Regions from separate parts of the Shewanella sp. DAU305 genome, predicted to be linked through region 3. Evidence: predicted binding sites of a transcription regulator. Region 3 holds the regulator's gene; each other region holds the start of a gene.
The links. The regulator FliA, encoded in region 3, starts transcription of late flagellar genes. The targets are predictions, from matches to a motif close to CTAAAGNTNNNNNNNNNNNNGCCGATA.
Positions count from the first base shown of each region.

Region 1: a site for FliA is predicted at 1,590-1,616, ahead of pomA (flagellar motor protein PomA). Genes of this name have one in related genera too.
Region 2: a site for FliA is predicted at 2,358-2,384, ahead of OX890_RS13155 (VC2046/SO_2500 family protein). Genes of this name have one in related genera too.

Region 1 is NZ_CP113808.1:3,894,569-3,898,793, reverse strand. It holds gene dxs (1-deoxy-D-xylulose-5-phosphate synthase) at 1-315, opposite strand, end outside; gene ispA ((2E,6E)-farnesyl diphosphate synthase) at 337-1,218, opposite strand; gene xseB (exodeoxyribonuclease VII small subunit) at 1,221-1,460, opposite strand; gene pomA (flagellar motor protein PomA) at 1,776-2,543, shown strand; gene OX890_RS16460 (flagellar motor protein MotB) at 2,547-3,479, shown strand; gene thiI (tRNA uracil 4-sulfurtransferase ThiI) at 3,964-4,225, shown strand, end outside.
Region 2 is NZ_CP113808.1:3,117,894-3,122,118, forward strand. It holds gene OX890_RS13145 (sensor domain-containing phosphodiesterase) at 1-1,086, opposite strand, end outside; gene OX890_RS13150 (DUF406 family protein) at 1,338-1,625, opposite strand; gene OX890_RS13155 (VC2046/SO_2500 family protein) at 1,835-2,323, opposite strand; tRNA gene OX890_RS13160 (tRNA-Tyr) at 2,449-2,533, shown strand; tRNA gene OX890_RS13165 (tRNA-Tyr) at 2,605-2,689, shown strand; tRNA gene OX890_RS13170 (tRNA-Tyr) at 2,774-2,858, shown strand; gene OX890_RS13175 (hypothetical protein) at 2,868-3,029, opposite strand; gene OX890_RS13180 (PLP-dependent cysteine synthase family protein) at 3,109-4,225, shown strand, end outside.
Region 3 is NZ_CP113808.1:2,074,963-2,079,187, reverse strand. It holds gene OX890_RS08875 (chemotaxis protein CheA) at 1-163, opposite strand, end outside; gene OX890_RS08870 (protein phosphatase CheZ) at 179-916, opposite strand; gene cheY (chemotaxis response regulator CheY) at 930-1,313, opposite strand; gene OX890_RS08860 (RNA polymerase sigma factor FliA) at 1,361-2,074, opposite strand; gene OX890_RS08855 (MinD/ParA family protein) at 2,067-2,948, opposite strand; gene flhF (flagellar biosynthesis protein FlhF) at 2,953-4,225, opposite strand, start outside.

The DNA of each region.
Region 1 (4,225 bases), 1.8 Mb from region 3:
ATGCAAACCATCTTTTTGTCTAATGGTGTGCATCTTGTCACGACGACCCGTAAGAATTTTATGGGGATAAGCCTGATGGCCCACATCCCAAATCAGCCGATCAAAAGGGGTGTTGTAGACATAGTGCAGCGCAACAGTGAGTTCCACTGTGCCGAGCCCAGAGGCAAAATGTCCGCTGGATATGCCAACAGACTTAAGAAGGAACTCGCGCAGTTCATCGGCTACTTGTGGTAAAAGTGCCTGAGGAAGCTGGCGGAGTTCATTGGGGGTGTTGGCCTGTGCCAACACGGGAAACTGAGAAATGTCCAAACTCATAGCGAGATACTTCGACTCTTATTATATTCTTCGCTCAATGATATAGCGGGCGAAGTCTGCAATTAACTGGCTATTGTATGGCAATTTAGCCAGCGCTGATAGTGCCTCTTGGATCAGTTGTTTGGCGGTGTCTTGTGCACCTTGTAGTCCAAGTAGTTGTGGAAACGTACTCTTATTCGATTCAGTATCAGAGCCTTGCGGCTTACCGAGTTCTTCGGTGGTGGCTACGATGTCGAGGATATCGTCTTGTACTTGGAAGGCGAGTCCGACCGCACGGGCAAAATCCATCATAGCAGCATACTGATCTTTTGGCGCGTTCGCGGCGATTAACGCTAACTCAACAGCGCAGCTGATAAGGGCGCCCGTTTTCATATTATGTAACTGAGTTAATGCTTTAAGATCAATATGTTTATCTGTTGAGGCTAAGTCTATCGCTTGGCCGCCACACATGCCACGATAACCTGAGGCTTTTGCCAATACTCTGACCATAGCGATATGTTGCTCGCTGCTGATCCCAGGTACCGCTTCGGTGACAATTTCAAAGGCTAAGGTCTGCAGTGCATCCCCAGCTAAAATGGCGGTCGCTTCATCAAACGCGATATGCACTGTGGGCTGACCACGGCGCAGCTCATCATCATCCATGGCGGGTAAATCGTCGTGGATCAATGAATAAGCATGGATACATTCAATGGCTGCGGCGCAAGCATCTAATTTTTCGAGCTCGACCCCAAACATGCGTCCGACACTGTATACAAGGAAAGGTCGAATGCGTTTGCCACCCAATAAGGCGCCGTAAGTCATGGCAGCTTTTAATTGGGGAGCGGTATCTTCAAGCGTACTAAAACGCTGTTTTAATTGATTATCAACCCGTTGTTGAAATTCTTGAATGGCACTGACTAACACGCTTATTCGCCCTCAACGGCATAGGGGGATAGGGGCGCATTTTCATCTTGTTTCAGTAAAATGGCCACTTTTTGTTGGGCTTGTTCGAGTTTTGCTTGGCTATTTCGAACCAGATTGATGCCACGTTCAAATTGTTTTAACGCGTCATCGAGGGAGATATCGCCTTGTTCTAGATCGGCAACAATGCGCTCGAGTTCGCCAAGGGATTCTTCAAAACTGAGATTTTCGGGTTTCTTCGCCACGTTTATGCTTCCTTTGATTTAGCGGACACAAGGTATATCAGGGCGGCTTTAGGGTCAAATTCAGACTAAAGATATTTGCTCAATAGCACGCTTTGTTACTGAAATTTTTTCAGAAAATATAAATTGTCGCTAAACTTGCTTAGTGTGTGTCCGATAACTGACAATAGTATCATCATTTGTATGGTAATTTTTAACTGGATAGACAAGGCTCGCATGTGTGTCGGTGGGATTATCTTACTCAGTGGAACAACTGAGTGTTATTGCTTACTTAGGGTAAGTATTATGTCGTTTATTACGAATAATTGAGGAGCCGTTGTGGATTTAGCAACAGTAATTGGAATTGTGGGTGCCTTTGGTTTTATCCTCGGGGCAATGGCCACCAGCGGCGGTTTAATGATTTTCGTTGATGTACCCTCGATTCTTATTGTTTTCGGTGGGTCCTTCTTCGTGGTGATGATGAAGTTCACTCTTAAACAGTTTTTTGGCGCGGTAAAAATTGCCGCTAAAGCGTTTATTTTTAAGATTGATAAGCCAGAAGATTTGATTGAACAGTCCGTGACTATGGCTGATGCCGCCCGTAAAGGCGGTTTTTTAGCCTTAGAAGAAGCGCAGATTACTAACAGCTTTATGCAAAAAGCCGTCGACATGCTTGTTGATGGTCACGATGGTGAAGTGGTGCGCGCGGCCTTAGAGAAGGATATTGCGCTGACCGAAGAGCGCCATCGTACAGGGATCGGCATTTTTAGAGCGTTTGGTGACGTAGGTCCGGCAATGGGCATGATTGGTACGCTGGTGGGTCTTGTGGCCATGCTGTCAAACATGTCAGATCCTAAATCCATCGGCCCCTCGATGGCGGTGGCCTTGTTAACAACCTTATATGGCGCTATGGTCGCTAACATGGTTTGTCTTCCTATCGCGGATAAGTTAACGCTTAGGATGGGTGAAGAAATGCTGAACCGTAATTTGATTATGGATGCGGTATTGGCGATTCAAGACGGACAAAACCCACGGGTGATTGAAGGCTTCTTGAAAAATTATCTGGCTGAGAAAAATCGCAAAATAGATACAACGGACGGAGAGTAGCCCATGGCTAAGGCTAAGTGCAACTGTCCACCGGCCGGAGCACCGATGTGGTTGGCGACCTTTGCTGACTTGATGTCGCTGTTGATGTGTTTCTTCGTGTTGTTATTGTCATTTTCCGAAATGGATGTAATGAAGTTTAAGCAGATCGCGGGCTCAATGAAGTATGCCTTTGGTGTGCAAAATAAGGTGGAAGTCAAAGATATCCCGAAGGGGACGTCTGTGATTGCCTTAGAATTTAGACCAGGACGTCCCGATCCCACGCCGATTGAAATCATCAACCAGCAAACCAATGAAATGACGGAACCTGTATTGGATTACCAAGCGGGTGAAGACGACAGTGCTGGCGGCGTTCAGCAGCAAAGTGGTTCTCAGCGTGGTGGTGAAGCCACTGCAACGGCGCAGGAAGTGGCCGATGCGGTTAAAGCCGAAGCGGCAGCGGCGCAGGATAAGATCAATCAAGAAGTGAAGAAGATGGCGCAGGAGCTCAATAAAGAGATCACCGATGGTGCGATTGAAATTGAGTCCTTAGGTCAGCAGATTATTATCCGTATCCGTGAGAAGGGCGCATTTGCCTCTGGTTCGGGCTTCCTTCAACCACGATTTAAGCCTGTGGTGCGCTCTGTTGGCGAACTGCTAAAAGATGTGCCGGGGATTATTACGGTATCGGGTTACACGGATGATATGCAAATCAGCGATGAGCTTTATAGCTCTAACTGGGATTTATCCAGTAAACGCGCTGTGGCTGTGGCCCACGAGTTAGTGCAAGTTAAAGGTTTTGATTCTAAACGGATGAAAGTGGTGGGCATGGCGTCTAATAACCCAATAGTGCCAAACGATTCACCGGAGAATCGTGCCCGTAACCGCAGGGTGGAAATTGCCATTGAGCAAGGTAAAGCGAAGGAATCTGATGAAATTCAGGTTGGTAATTCGCCTTAGGTAGCTTGGTACTCACTGGATCTAAAGCCGCAATCCTGTTGCGGCTTTTTTACTGGGCTAAGGTGGACTTTTCCCTTTTTTACTAACGCTTTATGCATCAAAGCGCTGTGGTTGATTTGAATCCATTTGGGCTTTATACCAATCGCAGAGAGTGTGTTATCCCTAAGCTTCCTTCAAGCTTACCTCCACGACGTATCTCAAATAATTCATCTCAAATAACTCATTTCAAACAGAGCAATTTAAACTGAGCGAATAGGCTTTAGTGACATAATTCCAACCAAATTCGCTTAAAAATCCCGTCGTGACTTAATCACTAATACGCCATTAATACGCCATTAATACGGCATTAATCCGCCATAAATGTGGCTTGTGTGGCTGTTTGCGATGCGCGCTGAAACTCGCATTTTTAGGTCGCTTGGGTATATAATCCCCCGATTATTCTTTTAACCAATTTTGCTGTTTTAAAATTGCCCGCGGAAATCCCATGAAGTTTATTGTAAAGCTGTACCCAGAAATCATGATGAAGAGCAAACCCGTAAGGATGCGCTTCACCAAAATGCTCGAAACCAACATACGTAATGTGCTCAAAAAAGTCGACGAAGACGCTAAAGTTCAACGTCAGTGGGACCGCATTATGGTAATGGTGCCAAAGGATAAGCCTGAATTGGCCCAAGCCTTCGGTGAGCGTCTGGCGTGTATTCCTGGCATTGCCCACGTAGTGCAAGTGGATGAGTACAGCTTTGAAT
Region 2 (4,225 bases), 1.0 Mb from region 3:
GAAATGTTTCAAACGGCGGGCAATTTCAATCAATAAGCTATCGCCATTCTCATGGCCATAGGTATCGTTAAACCGCTTAAATCCAACCAGATCGACTAATAACAACAGTCCCTTATTGGTACGTTCAAGTACTCGATTAAAGTGGGTGCGGTTATGTAGCCCCGTTAATCCACAGCGCCAAGCGAGCCGTTCAAGCTCTGATTTGTAGTTATGCTCATCGGTATTTTCTTCACACGAGACCAAGGCATAATGATTGCCGCGATCGGTAATAAATTGACTCAGCACGTATGTCAGCCAATAGCGGCTGCCATCGGCACGACTAAACTGCACTTCGCCTTTGGCAATTTCGCCCCTAAAAATTTGCGCTAGGGTTTGCTCGGCTAATTGGGCATGCTGCTTAAAAAAAGCCAATTCACGGATATTTGCGCCGATTATCTGCTCACGGGGCATGCCAGTGATTTCACTGTGCGCCTGATTCACATACTCGACTTTTTCAGTATGCAGATTAATGAGCATACTGATCTGCCGTGATTGCTCTGTTGCGCAGCGAAATAAGCTCAGGCTTTCTTCTTTGTCGTAGCTGTGTTTTGTCGCTAAGGTCAGGGCTAATTGATCTGCCATCTGGCACACGAGGTGGATTTCGCTGTCGTGCCAATGGGGAGTAAATTGCGCCCGCTCGATGCAGAGCACACCTTCCAGACTACCATTGATGCGAATGGCGATGTCGAGACTCGAATTGATATTCCGCGGGATAAAATAGCACTCTGCCAATTCACTTAAACGGGGATCGGTCAGCGTATTGCCAGCATCGATATGGCGCAGGGTTTTAAGCTCGTGCACATAACGGGGACAAACTTGTAATAGTTTAGGCCTATGAATGTCTTGCAACATCATAGAACCAAATTGTGCAACGAGTGTTTGGGTTTGTTGATCAGCTGAAAACGTCCACACTGACACCAAAGAAACCGCTAAATTCTGGCACAACAACTCTGTGGCTAACTCTGCTGTCTTGGTGAAATCGCCCTGCTGTTTTGCAGTTGACTGAACCAAAGACTCCAATAAATGCTGATGCTGACGTCGCTTCACGCTGATTCCCTACAAAACTTCGTGTTGGGCTAAAGGTCTTTGCTACGCGCAAACGTACCCTGAAATGTGCAATTAAGCTGATTGAATTATTCTTATTTGGAGGCAGATTACACTATCTACTGTAAGTGCAGCAACATGTGGCACAATTTATTACAATTAAGTTAACAACTGCAGCATTTTTAGACAGTTAAAACGATTAAGCTCGAACTCTATTTGCTAAAATCTATCCGCTAAAAGTGCTGCACAAAAACTTATAAACCGTTTTCCAATTGGAAAATCATTTTCTCGGCGCTCACACCAAAGGTCAGCAGTAAATCGATACCCGCAGCCGTGGTCACAAACTCAGTTTGTACTTCAGCAAATCGAGCTTGGGCACGGCTCGCCATACTTTCTGCATCTGTTTGCGCGCTATCGCCAACAAAATTTAACGTCAATAAGGTATCGTGTTCATCAATGACGGCACCGATATCGACAAAACTGCCACAATCGGTGCAAGTGTCATTTACGGTCGGACTCTGTGCTTCTATTATGCCTTTCATCTGTATTCCTTATTTATAAAGCGACTGATTAACGGCATCACTAAACTATGCTCGCTAATTTATTTGCGCGGTAAGTGGCTAACTCGATAGGTTAATCAGAATTATAGGTAATTAAGCCTCAAGATAACTGGCTTTAGCTCACGCTTATTTACTGAAATGGCGCAGATTGACGCTATTGGTATTGAAGAGGACTTGCTGGAAATGGGTAACTAGGCAGAAGCAAGCAGAGGCACCAGATTACGTTGGATTGCCAATTGATCGGCAAAATGCATGATTTCAACCTTAGGCGCGCTGAGTTGGCCCCTCTGCCTAAGCTGGGTGACATGATCACAGTTACTCAGGGCCTCGGCCATTGCTACGCTCTCACCGCCTCGGATCACTAAGGCTTCCGGTCGCAGTGCCTGCTGTAATTGAAATGCCCGCGAACCTTGGGCCATAAAAATACTGCTGTTATCGACTACTGGTTCGGCAGAAGATAAATCCGCCATTAAGCTTTGCTGCGGTGGCAACTCGAACTGACGCTGTAATTTTTGCGCCATATCGAGCTCGTTTTGCCATTGAAATTGCGCCATGTCCCGTGCGTCAACGGACAGTAACGACAGCAACAGGGCGAATTCACCCCGTCTGTCGTTTTCTATCGCCGCGTTTAAGCGGGTGCCAATTTGGGCTTCGTTGACTAAAGGAACATCAATTTGCATAAAAAAACATCGTCAAAACAATTCGTTGTTAGTTAATCGACCATTTGATGCATAACTTTAGGAAAATTTTTAAATTGGGTATTTACATGCAAAAGGTTTCTGACTACTATGGCGGCCGCAATTGAGGAGGGGTTCCCGAGTGGCCAAAGGGATCAGACTGTAAATCTGACGGCTCAGCCTTCGAAGGTTCGAATCCTTCTCCCTCCACCATTTGCACTGTAAGTTTGTGAGTGTTGTTCGAAAATGATGTAGAGTTTTACAAAAGCGTTAAAGGTATTCGTGGAGGGGTTCCCGAGTGGCCAAAGGGATCAGACTGTAAATCTGACGGCTCAGCCTTCGAAGGTTCGAATCCTTCTCCCTCCACCATCTTTATCTCTAACGCAGATAATCATTTTCAAGTATCAAACATGGCCAATGTTTGGTTCAGCTTTAAAAGTAAAGAAAGTTTGTGGAGGGGTTCCCGAGTGGCCAAAGGGATCAGACTGTAAATCTGACGGCTCAGCCTTCGAAGGTTCGAATCCTTCTCCCTCCACCATTTCTTTCATTATCTATACCCCTCTTGTTCAATTTCCGTTTTGTCTATCCAAGTTTTATCTGCCATAACTTCATCTATTCCTTTTGTTCTGATTACATTCTTTGTATTAAACTGCACTTCTGTTTGAAGCCATCTTTTTAGTTCGCGATATTTGTCTTTAACATCAATCACGCTTCGCGCGACTTCAAGCTAGTGACTCCAAGCAGATCCAATAAAACCGCTTTGCACGTCCCTGTGATATGCTCTAAAAATGATCCCTTTCGAAGTGACTATGATGATATCTAACACAATTCAACCGCCAGTGGACTCACACAGCGCTCGCAGACTCTGCCCAACGTGGGAAGCCCATGCGATAGGCAAGATTGAAGCGGATTTTCAGCGCAGCGCCGATACCCATTTGATTAAACTTGAATTACCTATGCTCGATGGCATAGATATTTATCTTAAAGATGAAAGTACCCACCCGACAGGCAGCTTAAAGCATCGCCTCGCCCGCTCACTCTTCCTCTATGCCCTGTGTAACGGCTGGATTAAGCAAGGTACGCCGATTATCGAATCCTCATCGGGCAGCACGGCGATTTCTGAAGCCTATTTTGCCCGCTTACTCGGTTTACCTTTTATTGCCGTAATGCCTAAAAGCACGGCTAAAAAGAAGATTGAGCAGATCACTTTCTATGGCGGCCAATGCCATTTTGTCGATCATTCCAGTGAGATTTACGCCGAATCGGCACGCCTCGCCGCAGAGCTTGGCGGCCATTATATGGATCAATTCACCTACGCCGAGCGCGCGACCGACTGGCGCGGTAATAATAATATTGCCAATTCTATTTTCAATCAGATGGAACGCGAGCCACACACAATCCCGCGTTGGATAGTGATGAGTCCGGGTACAGGCGGCACATCGGCGACCATAGGCCGCTACATCCGCTATCAAAGGTTGGCGACCCAGCTTTGCGTAGTTGATCCGCAAAACTCGGTATTTTTTGATTTTTATCAGAGCGGCGATGCCAGCTTAACCTGTTGCAATGGCAGTAAAATTGAAGGCATAGGTCGACCAAGAGTCGAGCCATCGTTTATTCCTGGCGTTGTGGATTCTATGCTGCAAATCCCCGACGCGGCTTCTGTCGCGACGATTCATTGGTTAGAGCAACTGATTGGCCGTAAAACCGGCGCATCGACGGGCACTAACCTGTACGGTGCATTGCAACTTGCCGTACAAATGCAAGCGCGCGGAGAGCAAGGCTCAATCGTGACCCTAATTTGTGATTCGGGTGAGCGTTATCTCGATACTTATTACGATGCTGATTGGATTGCGGCGAATATTGGTGATATTGCCCCCTATCAGCGCCAACTTGCGGCATTCAATC
Region 3 (4,225 bases):
CGCCACCTTTAACGGTATGAAACCCTCGGAAAATGGCGTTTAGCAAGTTTGTGTCATCAGGATTATTTTCAAGCGCAACGAGTTGCTCTTGCAGAAGCTCTAAAATTTCACCGGCTTCGATTAAAAAGTCCTGGAGTATCTCTTCATCTACATCAAAGGCCATCAAATTGACTCCCAGTTAGAAACCCAGACTCGATAGAAGATCATCCACTTCGTCTTGACCCGTTACTACATCTTGACGAAGCTCGGCATTCATTATCGGCCCTTCCGCTTCAATATTATTTTTCTGAGCAATCTGACTTTCAATCATAGGCTGCTCACCAAATACCGTCAGCATAGAAACCAGATTACTTTCAACTTCCATTACCAGATCAATAACACGGCGTATCATTTGCCCTGTTAAGTCTTGAAAATCTTGTGCCATCAATATTTGATTCAGCAATTCACGTAATCGAATCGAGTCTTCTGAACTACGGGACATAAGATCTTGGACATCGTGACAAAGAACCTTAAAGTCACTTAAGACTATCTCGCGTCGCATTAATCTGTCCCAAGATGGCATGACTTTTTGAATATTAACCGTTACGGCATTGGCCAAAGGTAAACATTCTTCAACCGCATCCATGGTTTTATTTGCCGCTTGTTCAGTCATGTCAATAACGTAATTTAAACGTTGCTTGGCATCGGGAATTTCTGTATTGGCTAATTCAGAAAGACGATTATCAACTTGAAAATCCATCAGCGCACTATGAAGTTGCCGAGTTAATTTCCCTACTTCTTCGAATAATTCTCGTTGCAATGGAGCTGCAAGCTCCCGAAATAAATCATCTGCCTGACTTTGCTCACCTGCACTTAATAATTCAACAAAGTGCTGAGCTTGCTCGAGCGTGATGAGCCCTGATGTTTGTGACTTCATAGCTCATCCTTGCTCAAGCGAGTCGTTCGAATATTTTATCTAACTTCTCTTTCAGCGTTGCAGCGGTAAAAGGCTTAACCACATATCCATTCACTCCCGCTTGAGCGGCAGCAATAATCTGTTCACGTTTTGCTTCAGCAGTTACCATTAATACGGGTAAATGCTTTAGCGAATCATCTGCGCGAATTGCTTTTAACAGATCGATCCCTTGCATGCCGGGCATATTCCAATCTGTAACAACAAAATCAAAATCCCCCTTTTGCAACATCGGCAGGGCTGTTGAGCCATCGTCTGCTTCTTGGGTGTTGTTAAACCCCAAGTCTCGCAACAAGTTCTTGATGATACGCCTCATTGTCGAAAAATCGTCAACAATGAGAATCTTCATATTCTTGTCCAAGGTTTCCTCCGGTGAGCTGACATTCTGTGCTCGATTAATAATTATACTTATGTCCAGTGCTTGAGTTTAGCTTTCAATCGCAACATTGCCTGACTTAATATCTGGCTAACCCGCGATTCACTGACTTCAAGAATGGCGCCAATCTCTTTTAAATTCAATGCTTCATCGTAGTACAGGGATAACACTAATGCATCTCTTTCAGGCAATAATTTAATTGCCTCAACCAGAGCAGAATGAAATTGGTTCTCAGCTAATGCTTCAAATGAATCATCATCGGACCGATCACTCACTGTAAGTATATCCTGAGATACGCCTAAGTCTTCTATCCCTATGATTTTTCCGACAGAAACATCGTTAAGAATATGATGGTACTCATCGAGCGTCATATCAAGTTTTTCTGCAATTTCTGTGTCGCGTGCATCACGACCCAGCGCTTGCTCTAACTCATCTATAGCGTGTGCAACCTTGCGGTTGTTACGATGAACGGAACGAGGGACCCAATCGCCGCGGCGGATTTCATCTAACATGGCCCCACGTATGCGTATGCCGGCGAAGGTTTCAAATTTCGCACCCTTGCCACCATCAAACTTGGATGATGCTTCTAATAACCCCATCATCCCAGCTTGGAGTAAATCATCTAACTGCACGGAGGCAGGTAGTCTGGCGAGTAAATGATGCGCAATTCTTTTAACCAACGGAGCATACTGTTCAACGATCGACGATTTATTGTCTAAACAAGTATACGCAGCGGCTTTATTCACTCGTTTTTTCCTCTTGAAAATCTGGTCGTTGTACTAAACGCTCAACGAAAAACTCCAAATGCCCACCAGGTTGCTGCGGTACAGGCCAGCTTAGAATTTTATTTGCCAACCCTTGATACGCAATCGCTGCTGGTGATTTAGGATACGCTTCAACCACCAATTTTTGTTTACGAACTGATTTACGTAAGTTTTCGTCAAATGGAATTGTTGCAACCAATTCAAGGGCGACATCCAAAAATCTGTCGGTCACTTTACTGAGTTTAGCAAATAATTCCATACCTTCGCGTAAACTACGCACCATATTGGCAACTATTTTAAAACGGAACACGCCATGCTCACGGCTGAGGATTTTTATCAGGGCATAGGCATCGGTAATTGATGTGGGTTCATCACAAACAACGACCAGCACATCCTGCGATGCACGTGAGAAACTGAGCACCATATCTGAAATCCCAGCAGCAGTATCTACGACTAGAATATCAAACTGAGTCCGCATCTCACTAAATGCGCGAATTAACCCGGCATGTTGCGCTGGACTTAATTCCACCATCCCTTGTGTTCCTGAAGTGGCTGGCACTATGCCAATCCCTTTAGGGCCACGAACGATAATATCGTCAAGCTCTGCATCACCAGAGAGAACATGGGAGAGGTTACGCTCGGCACGAATACCCAGCATGACATCGACGTTTGCTAAGCCAAGGTCAGCATCAAGTACCAAGACACGCTTGCCTTTTTCGGCTAATGCCACAGCTGTATTAATGGAAACGCTGGTTTTACCAACGCCACCTTTACCACCTGTGACCGCGATTACTTTCACTTTTTCGTTATAGGGTTGATTCATCATACGTAAACCACTTGCTTGATCCAGGGTCATAAATCTACTCAAATGCACAGGCCATATTATCTGACCACGCTGTGTCTTGTAATGATTGTTGTTCTGTACTATCTAACGCTGCGAGTGCCTGCTGGGCTAAATCTAAGGTATCCGCAACTTTCATATCTTCAGGAACTCTTTGTCCATCAGTAACATAACTTAATGGTAATCCGTTTTGGATCAACACACTTAATGCCCCTGCTAACGACACAGATTCATCGAGTTTTGTGAGAACGACACCAGATAGGGGAATGCGTTTAAAATGATTGACTGCATCTTGCAGCACACGGCGCTGTCCTGTCGCAGACAGTACCAGATAACTGCGGATAGGTATCCTGCTATTTGCAGTTAAATTATCAAGTTGCTGGTAAAGACGCATATCTCGCTGTCCCATGCCAGCCGTATCTATCAATACTAGCTTGCGATTCCTAAACTGATAGAGAATTTGCTCTAATTCATTCAGATCATGAGCTTGCTTTACTGGGCAGCCCATTATTTTGCCATAAGTTGCTAATTGCTCATAGGCTCCGATGCGATAATGATCTGTCGTTATCAAAGCCACATGCTCAGCACCGTGATGGGCAGCAAAACGGGCTGCAAGTTTCGCTAACGACGTGGTTTTACCCACACCCGTTGGCCCCACCAATGCCACCACGCCGCCCTGCTTAACAATATCATCACCTTGATTATCAAGCATATTAGCTAAACTTTGAGGTAAGGCTCTGACTAATTCTGCAGGCGTATAATGTTGGCTCAGCGCCGCTAATTTATTCGCAACCGCAGGGGAGAATTCAGCCTCAAGTAACTTGGCCTCGAGCATAGCACCGACGGGGTCGATGCGTTTTTTATGTTCTGTCATCAAAGAGGACACTTGGTGTGTCAATAAATTACGCAATGAGGCTAACTCATCACGCATTGCCTCAATATCTGCGCTTTGTTTCTGTGATGTCTGTGGCTTCTTATCAAACGTAGCAGGCGCTTCGCGACGCTCCACTTTGGCAACAGCCGGCGCTTGTAGGCCCTTAGCCCATGCAGGTAAATCTGCATCAACTTGCTGATGCGACATTTGTTGATTCAAACGGCTTTGTTGCTTCTCTAGCAAGGCTTGTAATGAGTCAGCAGGTGCCGCAGGCTTTGCACGGGTTTCTACTCGTACTGGCTGTTTAGCTCCTAGGGACACGAGATCGTCACTCACATCCATAAAGGTTGGCGCTGGCGCAGTAGCTGCGGTTTTCGCTTTAGGTTCGTCATAGTCAACGGCGGCGACAATTTCGATG